3 regions of the Streptomyces sp. RGM 3693 genome follow, and region 1 is predicted to be linked to each of the others. Evidence: riboswitches for the same ligand, from Rfam matches in the RefSeq annotation. Region 1 holds a riboswitch; each other region holds the start of a gene.
What was found. Region 1 has a riboswitch for cyclic di-AMP ahead of ACO0M4_RS22585 (transglycosylase family protein). Riboswitches for the same ligand answer to the same signal wherever they lie in the genome.
Positions count from the first base shown of each region.

Region 2: linked by a shared signal. The riboswitch ahead of ACO0M4_RS04985 (M23 family metallopeptidase) and the one ahead of ACO0M4_RS22585 (transglycosylase family protein) in region 1 are both predicted to bind cyclic di-AMP.
Region 3: linked by a shared signal. The riboswitch ahead of ACO0M4_RS20300 (peptidoglycan DD-metalloendopeptidase family protein) and the one ahead of ACO0M4_RS22585 (transglycosylase family protein) in region 1 are both predicted to bind cyclic di-AMP.

Region 1 covers NZ_JBMPPQ010000002.1:1,163,902-1,168,352, forward strand. The annotation lists gene ACO0M4_RS22575 (cytochrome P450 family protein) at 1-258, shown strand, start outside; gene ACO0M4_RS22580 (transglycosylase family protein) at 513-1,586, shown strand; cyclic di-AMP (ydaO/yuaA leader) riboswitch at 1,847-2,016, shown strand; gene ACO0M4_RS22585 (transglycosylase family protein) at 2,024-2,704, shown strand; gene eno (phosphopyruvate hydratase) at 3,016-4,332, shown strand.
Region 2 covers NZ_JBMPPQ010000001.1:1,180,231-1,184,681, forward strand. The annotation lists gene ACO0M4_RS04975 (M16 family metallopeptidase) at 1-769, shown strand, start outside; gene ACO0M4_RS04980 (M16 family metallopeptidase) at 808-2,190, shown strand; cyclic di-AMP (ydaO/yuaA leader) riboswitch at 2,500-2,656, shown strand; gene ACO0M4_RS04985 (M23 family metallopeptidase) at 2,669-3,448, shown strand; gene ACO0M4_RS04990 (GntR family transcriptional regulator) at 3,733-4,419, shown strand.
Region 3 covers NZ_JBMPPQ010000002.1:666,860-671,310, reverse strand. The annotation lists gene ACO0M4_RS20310 (hypothetical protein) at 1-16, shown strand, start outside; gene ACO0M4_RS20305 (aldo/keto reductase) at 104-1,069, opposite strand; gene ACO0M4_RS20300 (peptidoglycan DD-metalloendopeptidase family protein) at 1,172-2,506, opposite strand; cyclic di-AMP (ydaO/yuaA leader) riboswitch at 2,791-2,937, opposite strand; gene ACO0M4_RS20295 (DUF2332 domain-containing protein) at 3,373-4,451, shown strand, end outside.

The DNA.
Region 1 (4,451 bases):
CCGGCGCGGTTCGACGAGCCGGACGTGCTCGACCTCACCCGGCGTGACAACCCGCACTTGGGATACGGGCACGGCATCCACTACTGCCTCGGCGCGCCGCTGGCCCGACTCGAAGGGCAGACCGCCCTGGCGACCCTGCTGACCCGACTCCCGGACCTCCGACTTGCGGCGGAACCGGACGATTTGCGCTGGCGCGGCGGGCTCATCATGCGCGGACTGCGCACCCTGCCGGTGGAGTTCACGCCCGAACCGTCCTGACCAGGGACCACTCCATAGTTGACGGTCAGTCAGCTATGTGACCATTGCGTGATCTCCGCTACACCGACTTGTGACTGCCCGTAACCCCGGCTACCTTTCCACCGACGATCGGGGCCGGCCCCGGGCTGCCGCCCGGTACCTCGCCGACACCGGTCCGACAACTCAACCGCCGCGCGAAAGGCAACCGCATGCGTTCCGGGAACGGCCGGCATCGTCGCCCCCGACAAGCACCGGCCATCTTTGTCACGGCAGGAGTGACCGGCGCGGGCCTGGCCCTGCCGCTGTTCACCGCGGGCGGCGCCCAGGCGGCCGACGCGCCGACCTGGGACCGCGTCGCGCAGTGCGAGAGCGGCGGGGTGTGGAGCTCCGCCACCGGCAACGGCTTCTACGGCGGCCTCCAGCTCACCCAGGAGATGTGGGACGACTACGGCGGCTCCGCCTACGCCTCCCGCCCCGACCTCGCCAGCCGCGCCCAGCAGATAGCCGTGGGCGAGGCGATCCTCGACGACCGCGGCCCGGACGCCTTCCCCAGCTGCGCGGTGCACGCCGGCCTGACCAAGGGCGGCCGCAAGCCCGCCGTCGACCCGGGCCCCACCAGCCGTCCGACGCCGCGCCCGTCCCACGGCCACACCGGCACCGGCGACCCCTCCGACTCCGACCCGACCGGGGACGCCTCCGGCTCGAAGGGGGACCAGGGCGAGGCCGGCCCGGCCACCAAGACCCCCGAGCCGTCCGGCAGTGATGCCGGCCGTGATTCCGGCGGCGATTCCGGCAGCGATTCCGGCGGTGGGTCCGGCGGCGACACCGGTACGGATGCCGGCACCGGCACCGGCTCTGGTTCCGACTCCGGCACCGACGCCCCGGACGCACCCCCGGCGACCCCGGGGCCGACGGACTCCCCGTCTGCGTCCCCCGCCCCGTCCGGCTCCGGAGCGCCCACCGGGTCCCCGTCCGGGACGCCGTCCACCTCCCCGTCCGACCCGGCTTCCCCGGCCCCGTCCGGCTCCACCGAGCCCGGTGACCCCGCCACGCCGCCCGCCACCGGCAAGCACCGCGGTGCGCCGGACGGTGGCGCGGACGCCGGGGACGACCGGGACGGCGGCAGCGGCCGGCACGCCTCCCGCGGCGGGGAGGCGCCCCGCACGCCCCCGGCGGACAGCGGCAGCTACCGCGTACGCCCGGGTGACAACCTGTCAGCGATCGCCGACAGTCATGACCTGCCGGGCGGCTGGCCTGCGCTCTACCACCGCAACCAGGACCTCATCGGCTCCGATGCGGACCTCATCCACCCCGGTCAGCTGCTCGATCTCGGGCGGACACAGGGGTAGTTACCGGCGGTTCGCTCGCTTTCGTAGCGTTTCGTAAAAGTGAGATATGGCTCTCGTTGCGGGGGATGGGGTGGATCCCGTCCCCCGTTTCCATACCGGGGTCGACCTGCGGAAATGCCCACCCTGATGATCAAAAACGGTCAACTTGGTTCAGAAGATGGGGTTTGAACACCAACAGGGTTACTGCTTACGGTCAGGACCGCTCGCCAAAGCGGGCCCTCCGATCGCACGCCGAGTCCTGCCGGCGGTCTGAGGACAACGACGCGCAAGCGCCGAAGGCAGGAGCGGGGGACCCAAGGTAAGTGCCGACCCCGCCCGTGAAAACGGGTCAGTCGGCTTGGGGTGAAGTCGCGTGTGCAGCACACGCGGCCGGGCAGCTCACACGGCCCGAACCCGACAGCTCACCTCGTAGGCGTCGGTGAGGAAACGAACGAACGATGCTGATCAACAAGGGCAAGCACCGCCGCAGCTCCAAGGCCGTCCGCGTCGCCACCCTGGCCGGTGTCGCCGGCGCAGCCGTCGCCGTCCCGCTGATGGGCGCCACCTCCGCTTCCGCCGCCTCCGTCGCCACCTGGGACAAGGTCGCCCAGTGCGAGTCCGGCGGCAACTGGTCGATCAACACCGGTAACGGCTACTACGGTGGCCTGCAGTTCTCGAACTCCAGCTGGGCCGCCGCCGGTGGCACCCAGTACGCGGCCCGCGCCGACCTGGCCACCAAGTCCCAGCAGATCGCCGCCGCCGAGAAGCTCCTCGCCCTCCAGGGCCCGGGTGCCTGGACCTGCGCCGGAGCCGGCAACCTGACCGCTGGTGGCCCGGCCGCCAACGTCGACACCTCCGGTGCCACCGTCAAGAAGAGCCAGGGCGCCTCCGAGGCCCGCAAGCAGACCCAGGGCACCACCAAGAAGTCCGCCCCGGTCCGCGAGAAGGTCGAGAAGGCCCAGCCGGCCCCGCAGCACTCGCACCGCTCCGGTGACACCTACACCGTCAAGTCCGGCGACACCCTCGCCAAGATCGCCAAGGCGCACGGCACCAACTGGAAGGCGCTCTACGCCGCCAACAAGTCCGTCGTCGGTGGCAACCCCAACCTCATCTTCCCGGGCCAGAAGCTCAGCATCTGAGCCGTCCCGGTTGCCCCAGAGAGCTGCCCCGCCGCGGCGCGTACCCCCGAGCGCGCCACGGCGGGGCTTCTCCGTTCCCCGGCCCGGATGCCGCGCCGCGGCCCGTCCACCTGCCCCGCGCCGCCCCGGCAGGCACACGCCCCTGACGTGCACCGTTTCCCGATGCCCCGGGCGGCCGGGCGCGGCGTTCCCCGCATAGCGAACATCGCGTGGAAACCTCCCGTGAACTGGGCTTTTGGGCAGCTTGTTGGGTAATTCCGTCCCACGGAGCGGGCCACAGGCGAGCGGATCCGCCCGGGGCCGTTAGGCTCATGCCGAGACCTCCAGACACCCATGAAGGAGACAACGTGCCGTCCATCGACGTCGTCGTAGCCCGCGAAATTCTCGACTCGCGAGGTAATCCCACGGTCGAGGTCGAGGTCGGCCTCGACGACGGCAGCACCGGCCGTGCCGCTGTTCCGTCCGGCGCCTCGACCGGCGCCTTCGAGGCCGTCGAGCTGCGGGACGGTGACCCCAACCGCTACCTCGGCAAGGGCGTGGAGAAGGCGGTCCTCGCCGTCATCGAGCAGATCGGCCCGGAGCTGGTCGGCTACGACGCGACCGAGCAGCGGTTGATCGACCAGGCGATGTTCGACCTGGACGCCACCGAGAACAAGGGCTCGCTGGGCGCCAACGCCATCCTCGGCGTCTCCCTCGCCGTCGCGCACGCCGCCTCCGAGGCCAGCGACCTGCCGCTGTTCCGCTACCTCGGTGGCCCGAACGCGCACGTCCTGCCCGTCCCGATGATGAACATCCTGAACGGCGGCTCGCACGCCGACTCCAACGTGGACATCCAGGAGTTCATGATCGCGCCGATCGGTGCGGAGTCCTTCTCCGAGGCGCTGCGCTGGGGCGCCGAGGTCTACCACACCCTCAAGAAGGTCCTGAAGGCCAAGGGCCTGGCCACCGGCCTCGGCGACGAGGGCGGCTTCGCCCCCAACCTGGGCTCCAACCGCGAGGCCCTCGACCTGATCCTTGAGGCCATCAAGGAAGCCGGCTACGCCCCCGGCCAGGACATCGCGCTCGCGCTGGACGTCGCCGCCTCCGAGTTCTACAAGGACGGCAAGTACCAGTTCGAGGGCAAGGAGCGCTCGGCCGCCGAGATGACCGAGTACTACGAGGAGCTGGTGGCGGCCTACCCGCTGGTCTCCATCGAGGACCCGCTGTTCGAGGACGACTGGGCCGGCTGGAAGGTCATCACCGACAAGCTCGGCGCCAAGGTGCAGCTGGTCGGCGACGACCTGTTCGTCACCAACCCCGAGCGCCTGGCCCGCGGCATCGAGGAGGGCTCCGCCAACGCCCTGCTGGTGAAGGTCAACCAGATCGGTTCGCTGACCGAGACCCTGGACGCCGTCGAGCTGGCCCAGCGCAACGGCTTCAAGTGCATGATGTCGCACCGATCCGGTGAGACCGAGGACGTCACCATCGCCGACCTCGCCGTCGCCACCAACTGCGGCCAGATCAAGACCGGCGCCCCGGCCCGCTCCGAGCGCGTCGCCAAGTACAACCAGCTGCTGCGCATCGAGGAGATCCTCGACGACGCCGCGGTGTACGCCGGTCGTAGCGCCTTCCCCCGCTTCAAGGGCTGACACCCTAAAGCCCGGCGTGCAGCGCTTCACGGGCTGAGCACCACCCCCGCCGTCGGCGCCCCGCGCGCCGCACGGCAGCACCACCGCACCGTCCGACTGCGCTCCCGAGGACTCGACCG
Region 2 (4,451 bases), on a different contig from region 1:
CTTCTTCCGCACCTACTACGCGCCCAACAACGCGGTCCTGTCCATCGTGGGCGACATCGACCCCGAGCAGACGCTGGCCTGGGTGGAGAAGTACTTCGGTTCGATCCCGTCGCACGACGGCAAGCAGCCGCCGCGCGACGGCAGCCTGCCCGAGACCATCGGTGAGCAGATCCGCACCGTCGTGGCGGAGGACGTCCCCTCCCGCGCCCTGATGGCCGCGTATCGCCTCCCGCACGACGGCACCCGTGAGGCGGACGCCGCCGACCTCGCGCTCACCATCCTGGGCGGCGGCGAGTCCTCCCGCCTGTACAACCGTCTGGTGCGGCGCGACCGCAGCGCCGTCGCCGCCGGCTTCGGCCTGCTGCGGCTGGCGGGCGCGCCCTCGTTGGGCTGGCTGGACGTGAAGGCATCCGGTGGCGCGGAGGTGCCCGCCATCGAGGCCGCCGTCGACGAGGAGCTGGCCCGCTTCGCCGAAGTGGGGCCGACGCCCGAGGAGATGGAGCGGGCCCAGGCCCAGCTGGAGCGCGAATGGCTGGACCGGCTCGCCACGGTCAGCGGCCGCGCCGACGAACTGTGCCGCTTCGCCGTCCTGTTCGGCGACCCGCAGCTCGCGCTGACCGCCGTCCAGCGTGTCCTGGAGATCACCCCGCTGGAGGTGCAGGCGGCCGCCAAGGCCCGGCTGCGCCCCGACAACCGCGCCGTGCTCGTCTACGAGCCCACCGCGCAGACCGACGCCGCCGGCACCGAGGAAGAGGAGGCGGCCAAGTGACCGACGCCACCACCCCCGCAGACGCCCCCGTGAGCACCATGGAGTTCCACCCGCAGCCGCGCGGCGGCGCCCCCAAGCCGTGGGCCTTCCCCGCGCCCGAGCGCAGCCAGCTGCCCAATGGGCTGACCCTCCTGACCAGCCACCGCCCCGGCCAGCAGGTCGTCGCCGTGGAGATCAACCTCGTCGCCCCTCTGGAGTCCGAGCCCGAGGGCCTCGACGGCGTCGCCACGATCATGGCCCGTGCCCTGTCCGAGGGCACTGACAAACACACCGCCGAGGAGTTCGCCGCCGAGCTGGAGCGCTGCGGCGCCACTCTGGACGCGCACGCCGACCACCCCGGCGTACGGGTCTCGCTGGAGGTCCCGGCCTCCCGGCTGCCGCGCGCCCTCGGTCTGCTCGCCGACGCGCTGCGCGCCCCCGCCTTCCCGGACAGTGAGGTCGAGCGACTGGTCCGCAACCGCCTCGACGAGATCCCGCACGAGTTGGCCAACCCGGCCCGGCGCGCCGCGATGGCGCTGTCCAAGGAGCTCTTCCCGGTCACCTCCCGGATGTCCCGGCCCCGGCAGGGCACCGAGGAGACCGTCGCGCGGATCGACGCGGCCGCCGTCCGCGCCTTCTACGACACGCACATCCGGCCTGCCACGGGCACCGCCGTCGTCGTCGGTGACTTCACCGGCGTCGACCTGGGCGCGGCGCTGGCCGACACCCTGGGCGCCTGGACGGGCTCCGTCGTCGAGCCGCCGAAGCCGTCCCCGGTCGTCGCCGACGACACCGGCCGTGTGGTGATCGTCGACCGTCCCGGCGCCGTCCAGACACAGCTGCTCATCGGCCGGATCGGCGCCGACCGGCACGACCAGGTGTGGCCCGCCCAGGTGCTCGGCACGTACTGCCTCGGCGGCACCCTCACGTCCCGTCTGGACCGGGTGCTGCGCGAGGAGAAGGGCTACACCTACGGGGTGCGCTCCTTCGGGCAGGTCCTGCGCTCGTCCGCGCCGTCCTCCCCGGAGGGGGCGACCGGCGCCGCCCTGCTCGCCATCAGCGGGTCGGTGGACACCGCGTCCACCGGGCCGGCCCTCCAGGACCTGTGGACGGTGCTGCGCACCCTGGCGGCAGAGGGGCTGACGGACGCCGAGCGCGACGTCGCGGTGCAGAACCTCGTCGGCGTCGCGCCGCTGAAGTACGAGACCGCCGCCGCCGTCGCCGGGACGCTGGCCGACCAGGTGGAGCAGCAGCTCCCGGACGACTACCAGGCGCAGTTGTATGTCCGGCTCGCGGAGACCGGCACGGTCGAGGCGACCGCGGCGGTCGTCAGCGCCTTCCCGGTGGACCGGTTGGTGACGGTCCTGGTGGGTGACGCGGCGCAGATCGCCGAGCCCGTCAAGGCGCTGGGCATCGGCGAGGTGACGGTCGTCAGCGGCTGACCCGTCCACGTGACGTCCAGTCACCCGACGGTTCGTCACTTATTGACGCGTGTCGACAAAGCGGCTCCCGTGGCGGTCACTTGCCACGGGAGCCGCTTTGCGTGCCCGTCCGGTCGGCTGCGTGCCGGGAGTGCGGGACTCCGTGGTGTCGCGTCCGGCGGGCGGCTGGTGCTGCCCGCCCGGTTGCGTCGGTTGCCCGATTCGCGTGTGGCGTACCGCACAAAAGTCCGGTTCTGTTTGCCGATTGAAAGTTGTCCCGTTTAGCGTCGGTCCGGCTGTTCGTCACAAGTCCGCCACAACAGTGGCACCGGACAGTCATCGCCGAGTCCCCGTACGGCGCGAGCCAGGGGAGCCGGGGACCCACCCGTCCCTTGGGGTGAATCGGACCCCTCTCCGGAGGAGTCCGTAGGAGACCTTCCTGCTCCGAACCCGTCAGCTAACCCGGTAGGCGAGAGGGAAGGAAAGGACCAGCCAGTACATGGCGTTCACCCGTGCCACCGGGAAGCACCGCCGTGCGAGCCGCACCGCTCGTACCACCCGTAACCTCGCCGGCATAGCCACCCTCGCGGCCTCTGGTGTCGTCGCCTCCGTGGCGTCGCCCGCGCTGGCCGCCACGGGCGAGTCGGCCCCCCACGACACCGGTCTCCAGCAGTCCGTCGTGATGGGTGACGAGCTCGCCGTCCGGATCGAGGCCCAGGCCGACGCGCAGCAGGCGGCCGCCGAGGCCACCGCGGCCCGGGCGAAGGCCGAGGCCGAGGCCGTCCGGCTGGCCGAGGTGGCGAAGAAGAGGGCCGACGAGGAACGCGCGGCCAAGGTGCGCGCCGCCCGCGAGGCCGAGCGCAAGCGCCTCAACACCTTCGTCGCGCCCGTGACCGGTTCCTACGTCTCCACCGGGTACAAGGCGTCCAGCGGCCTGTGGTCCTCGGGCAGCCACACCGGTATCGACTTCCACGCCGCCTCCGGTACGCCCGTCCACGCCGTGGGCTCGGGCACCGTCGTCGAGGCCGGCTGGGGCGGTGCGTACGGCAACAACATCGTGATCCGGATGAACGACGGTACGTACACCCAATACGGTCACCTTTCGTCTTTCGGGGTGACGGTCGGCCAGACGGTCACCCCGGGCCAGCAGATCGCCCTCTCGGGCAACACCGGCAACACCACGGGACCGCACCTCCACTTCGAGGCCCGGACGGGCCCCGACTACGGCTCGGACATCGACCCGGTCGCTTACCTCCGCGCGCACGGCGTCACCGTCTGACCTGACCGCGATCTCTCCGCCGCAGTACCGTCCCCCGGAACCCCGGCCCGCCACCCCTGGCGCGCCGGGGTTCTGCTGTCCCTATAGGGCCGCCGGTGTCTTCCCGAGGGCATCGGCTTCTCCCCAAGGCCATCGGCGTACCGCCCCACGGTTCCCCTGCCCACCGGCCGAAAAGCGCCGATGAATTCACGACGTCCCGAGGGAAAGTCCGTCCCGGTCGAATAGAGTCGGGGAAAGTCGCCGAGCGGCGACGTTTTCCGGGGATTACGGCGGAGGCACGGACGATGCGAGGTCACATTTCCGCGCACGCGGTGTGTACAGCGATTCGCGACGATATTGTGTCGGGTGTGCTCACGCCGGGAAGCCGGCTGATCGAGGACATTCTCGCCGCGCGGTACGGCGTCTCCCGGGTCCCGGTGCGGGAAGCGCTGCGCACCCTCCAGTCCGAGGGATTCGTGACCACCCGGCACCACGCGGGCGCCTGCGTCGCCGAACTCACCGAACAGGAGGCCGCCGACCTCCTCGACGTCCGCGCCCTCCTGGAGCCGCTGGGCGCCGCCCGTGCGGCCGCCCGCCGCAGCTCCGCCCACCTGAAGGTGTTGCGCGGCCTGGTGCGGCTCGGCCGGGAACGGGCCCGCCACGGCCACCCCGCGGACCTGCGTCAACTGGATGCCTGGTTCCACGAAACGCTCGCCCAGGCGACCGGCAGCCCCAGCCTCACGGCGCTCCTCACCCAGCTGCGGCGCAAGATCGAGTGGGTGTACGTCGTGGAGCCGCCGGCCCGCCCCGCCGATTCGTGGGACGAACACGGCGCCGTACTTGACGCGGTGGCCCGTGGTGACGCGGAACGGGCGCGCGCCCTCATGGCGGCGCACGTCGAGCGGTCGCTGCCCGTGTACCAGCTGCGGCGTGCCGCTCCTGCTGTGAGGGAGGTGAAACGGCCCGTCAACACGGCACGCGCCCGCGCTTAACAATCACCCCGTATACAAAGAGGAGGCGTAGG
Region 3 (4,451 bases), 500 kb from region 1:
GGACCGGCGCGGGTGAGGCCGGGCCGGCGGACCGACCGCCGAGGGGTGTCCTGACACCGTTGCGGTGTGCGGGGACCGTAGGGCCCCCGCACACCGGGCTGCGTCAGGCGGATGCCTCCGTGAGGAGGGCCACTTCGACGTCGGTGAGGGCGAGTTCGGTGACGGCCAGCAGGGCCGGGAGCTGGGTCAGGGTGCGGGCGCTGGCGATGGGGGCCGCCACGGTGGGCTGGGCGGCGAGCCAGGCGATGGCGACGGTGGACACCTCGGCGTCGTGGGCCGCGGCGACGGTGTCGAGGGCCTGAAGGACGCGGCGGCCGCGGTCGGTCTCCAGGTACTTGGCGGCCTTCCCGGTGCGGGCGCTGTCGATGCTGCCGCCCGGGCGGTACTTGCCGGTCAGGAAGCCGGAGGCGAGGGCGTAGTACGGGACCGCGGCGATGCCGTTGCGGGCGGCCACGTCGGCGAGTTCGCCCTCGTAGGTGTCGCGGGAGACCAGGTTGTAGTGCGGCTGGACGGCGACGTAGCGGGCCACGCCCTCGCGGTCGGAGAAGTCCAGCGACTCCTGTAGGCGCTGCGCGGAGATGTTGGACGCGGCGATCTCCCGGACCTTACCCGCCCGGACGAGGTCGTCGAGGGCGGTCAGGAACTCGCTCACCTCGACCGATTCGTCGTCGTAGTGGGTGTAGTAGAGGTCGATGTAGTCCGTACGGAGGCGGCTCAGGGAGAGGTCGACGGCGGTCTTGATGGTGGCGGCGGACAGGCCCTTGAGGTCGTGCTGGGCGCCGACCTTGGTGGCGATCACGACGTCGTCGCGGTTGCCGCGGGCCGCCAGCCAGTTGCCGATGACGGTTTCGGACTCACCGCCCTTGTTGCCGGGCACCCAGTAGGAGTAGGCGTCGGCGGTGTCGATGAAGTTTCCGCCGCCGGCCACGTAGGCGTCGAGGACGGCGAAGGATTCGGCCTCGTCGGCGGTCCAGCCGAAGACGTTGCCTCCGAGGCAGAGCGGGGAGACGGACAGCGAACCGAGCGACTTGGGAGTGGGGGCTGAGCTCTGGGCGTGTGTCACGTTCATGATCGGTAACAACGTTGGCACAGCGGGAGTTGTTCCCCGCGGCCGAGACCGGCGGCGCTCCCCGGCGGCTGCCCACGGGGCGTGGGCAGCCGGCCGGATCGATCAGACGGTGACCCCGTGGCCGCGCAGCCAGGGCAGCGGATCCGTCGGCGCGCCGGCGCCCGGGCGAACCTCCAGGTGGAGGTGCGGAGCGGTGGCGCTCCCGGTGGCGCCGACGCGACCGATGACGTCGCCCGTGTGGACCCGGCCCGTCGTCTTGACCATCGAGGACAGGTGGCAGAACCAGAGCTCCGTGCCGTCGTCGAGGGTGAGGACGATGCGGTAGCCGTAGCCGCCGGCCCAGCCCGCCTGGGTGATGGTCCCGTCGTGAACTGCCATGACCAGCGTGCCCGTTGGGGCCGTGAAGTCCTGGCCGGTGTGGTCCGCGGCCCAGGGGTCGCCGGCCTTCCCGAAGCCGGCGGTGAGGGTGTACGAGGAGACTGGGGCGACGAAGGGCTTCGCCGCGTCGGTGGGCCGGTCGGCCTGCGGCGCCGGACGGGCTTCCGGCGCCGTGCGAGGCGCGGCTTCCGGCGTCGCCTGGGGCGCGGCTTCCACCCCTGCCTGAGGCTCGGCTGCCGATCCAGCTTCCGATCCGGCTTCCGATTCAGCTTCCGATCCGGCTGCCGGCTGCGTCGCCGTCGCCGTTTCCGCCGCTGTCGCCGGCTTCTCCTCGCCCGCCGCGGCCCGCTCCGCGGTCCCCTGCTGGGCGCCCGTGTCGTGGGTCACCTGGGGGACGGCGGTCTGCTCCGCGGCGCCCGGCCGGCCGTCGGCCTGCTGGAGGATGCGGTGGCGCAGCGCCTCGGCCGCGCCCTGCGCGCCGTCACCAGGGGCGGCACCGGCCTGGGAGAGGGGTGCGGAGGGGCTGGAGGGGGCGGAGACCGCCGAAGTGGCGGCCGTGGCGGCGGCCGTCGGGGCGTGCGCGACACCGCCGCCGGCGGCCAACGGGCTGGTGCCGGGGCGGGACGCGGCGTCCTGGTGCGCGCCGGCGGCGTCATCGACCAGCCCACCGGGGTCGGGCATCGATATCGGCACCGGCGGCCGGTCCTCGGCCGCGGCCACCCCGCTCGCGCCGACCGCCGCGATCACGCCGACGCCCAGCACCGTGCCGCCGCGCGCCAGACCACCGCCGCGCTGCTTGGCCACCCGGTGCTTGCCGCGGACCGAGCGGGCCGCCCCGTCGCCGACACCCAACTCGTCGACCGGGGACCCCTCCACGTCGGCGCCCTCACCATCGACGCCCTCGCCTTCGAGGCCGAGCGCCGGCTCCCCACCGGGCAGCGAGCCCGCCACCGGCACGCCCGGGGACGGCACGCCCGGGGACGGCGCCCCCTGGGGCAGCGGGTCCGGGACCAGCAGGTCGTGGGAGAACGCGCCCTGGTGCGGACGCCGGTCGAACAACTCCCCGTAGGACGGCTGGACTTGAGCCGAGTCAACGGGAGCACCGACACCAGTGGGAGCAGTGGGAGCAGTGGGAGCACCGACACCAGCGGGAGAACCAGCAGCGATGGGATCACTAACAGCAGTGGGAACGCTGGCAGCGGTGGGAACAGCGAGGCCGGTGGGACCACCGAGCCCGGCGGGGCCGCCGAAGCCGACCGAGCCGCCGAAGTCGGCGGGGCCACCAAGGCCGTACGCGGACGGAGCATGGGGGGCGGGCCTATTGGACGCCACGGGGGCGCACTCCTTTCCTTCCTTCTCGCCTACCGGGTTAGCTGACGGGTTCGGAGCAGGAAGGTCTCCTACGAGCGCCCCCTGGCGAGAGGCGCCCGATTCACCCCAAGAGGGTGGTTCCCCGGTTCCCTCGACTCAATTCCCAGCAATTCCAGGCGGATCCGACAGGCCCCTCGGAACCGGTCGATCCGGGCGACTCGACTCGGGTCGAGGACACGGATCGGGGACACCGGTCGCGCCGCGCGAACAGCCGGCTCGGGAGGGTGGCTCAAGGGTCGTTCTGGACGTGCGGGAGCAGCGCGTACGGGATTCGGCGTCGGCGCGCGGTGCCGCCACTGGCGACGGCTGGGACGACCGCGCTCCGTTATCGGACAGTAATAGAGACGGTGCGGGAAATCCAAGCGTTCCCACGAATCCACGGGGGTTCCGCAAGCCCCCCGAGGAAGCTCTGGCATGGACTTTTACCCCCAGCCCGGCCGCAAACAGGGCGAGTTGGCACCGTCCCGTCAAACGATCTCGTGATGATTGTGCGTGAGTCGTTATGCGGAGGGACGCCCCGCAGTTACAGAACGTGAGGAGGATAACGTCGCCTCATGGTCGTCAACGTCGCGAACACCGGAAACGCCGGGAACACCGTCAACAACCCACGGGAAGTGGCGGATCGGTACCGGGAGTTCTCCTGGCAACAGGCGCGGGGACAGTCCGACGCGCACGAGGAACTGTCCGCCCGGATCAGCCAGGACGACGAGTTCTGCGAACTGCTGGCGGGTTCGCTGCCGGCCGGCAACAAGCAGCAGCCGAACCTGCTGCTCGCCGCGGTGCGCTACCTCGACGGTCCGCACGCGGAGTTGGGCCCGCGCGGTGAGGCGGCGTACGGGCGTTGGCGCGAGTGGACGGTCCGGCACTGGGACGAGGTCCGCGCGGTGATCATGCGACGCTCCACCCAGACCAATGAACCGGCCCGCTGCGCCACCTTGCTGCCGCTGCTGGCCCCTCTGCCGCAGCCGCTGGCCCTCCTGGAGGTCGGGGCGTCGGCGGGGCTGTGCCTGCACCCGGACCGGTACCGCTACCGGTACGTCCAGGAGGGCCACCACGCGAGCCACGGGGACCACGGGAGCCACGGGAGCCACGGGAGCCACGGGAGCCATGGGAGCCACGGTGCGCCCGTCGAGGGCGGTGCCCCGGACGGCCCGGTCACCTTCACCTGCCGCACCAGCGGGGTCGCACCCGGGGGCGACGACGGCCCGGCGGTGCTGCCCGGCGAGCTGCCCGAGATCGTCTGGCGCGGCGGCATCGACCTGGATCCGCTCGACCCGGTCGGAGAACCGGACGACCTCCGCTGGCTGCGCGCCCTCGTATGGCCCGGTGACGAGGCCCGTACGGCGCGGCTCTCGGCGGCCGTCGAGGCGGTGTCGACGTCGCCCCGCCCCACTCTGGTGCGCGGTGACCTGATCGACGAGCTGCCGGCGCTGGCCGCCCAGGCACCGCCCGAGGCGACGCTCGTCGTCTTCCAGAGCGCGGTGCTGACCTACCTTCCGCCGGCCCGGCGCGAGGAGTTCGCCCGGCTCGTCCGGTCGCTGCTGGCCGAGCGGGACGGCGGGGGGCACTGGATCTCCCAGGAGCACCACAGCGTGCTGCCGTGGATCACCGCGCCGGAGCACCGTTCCCTCGG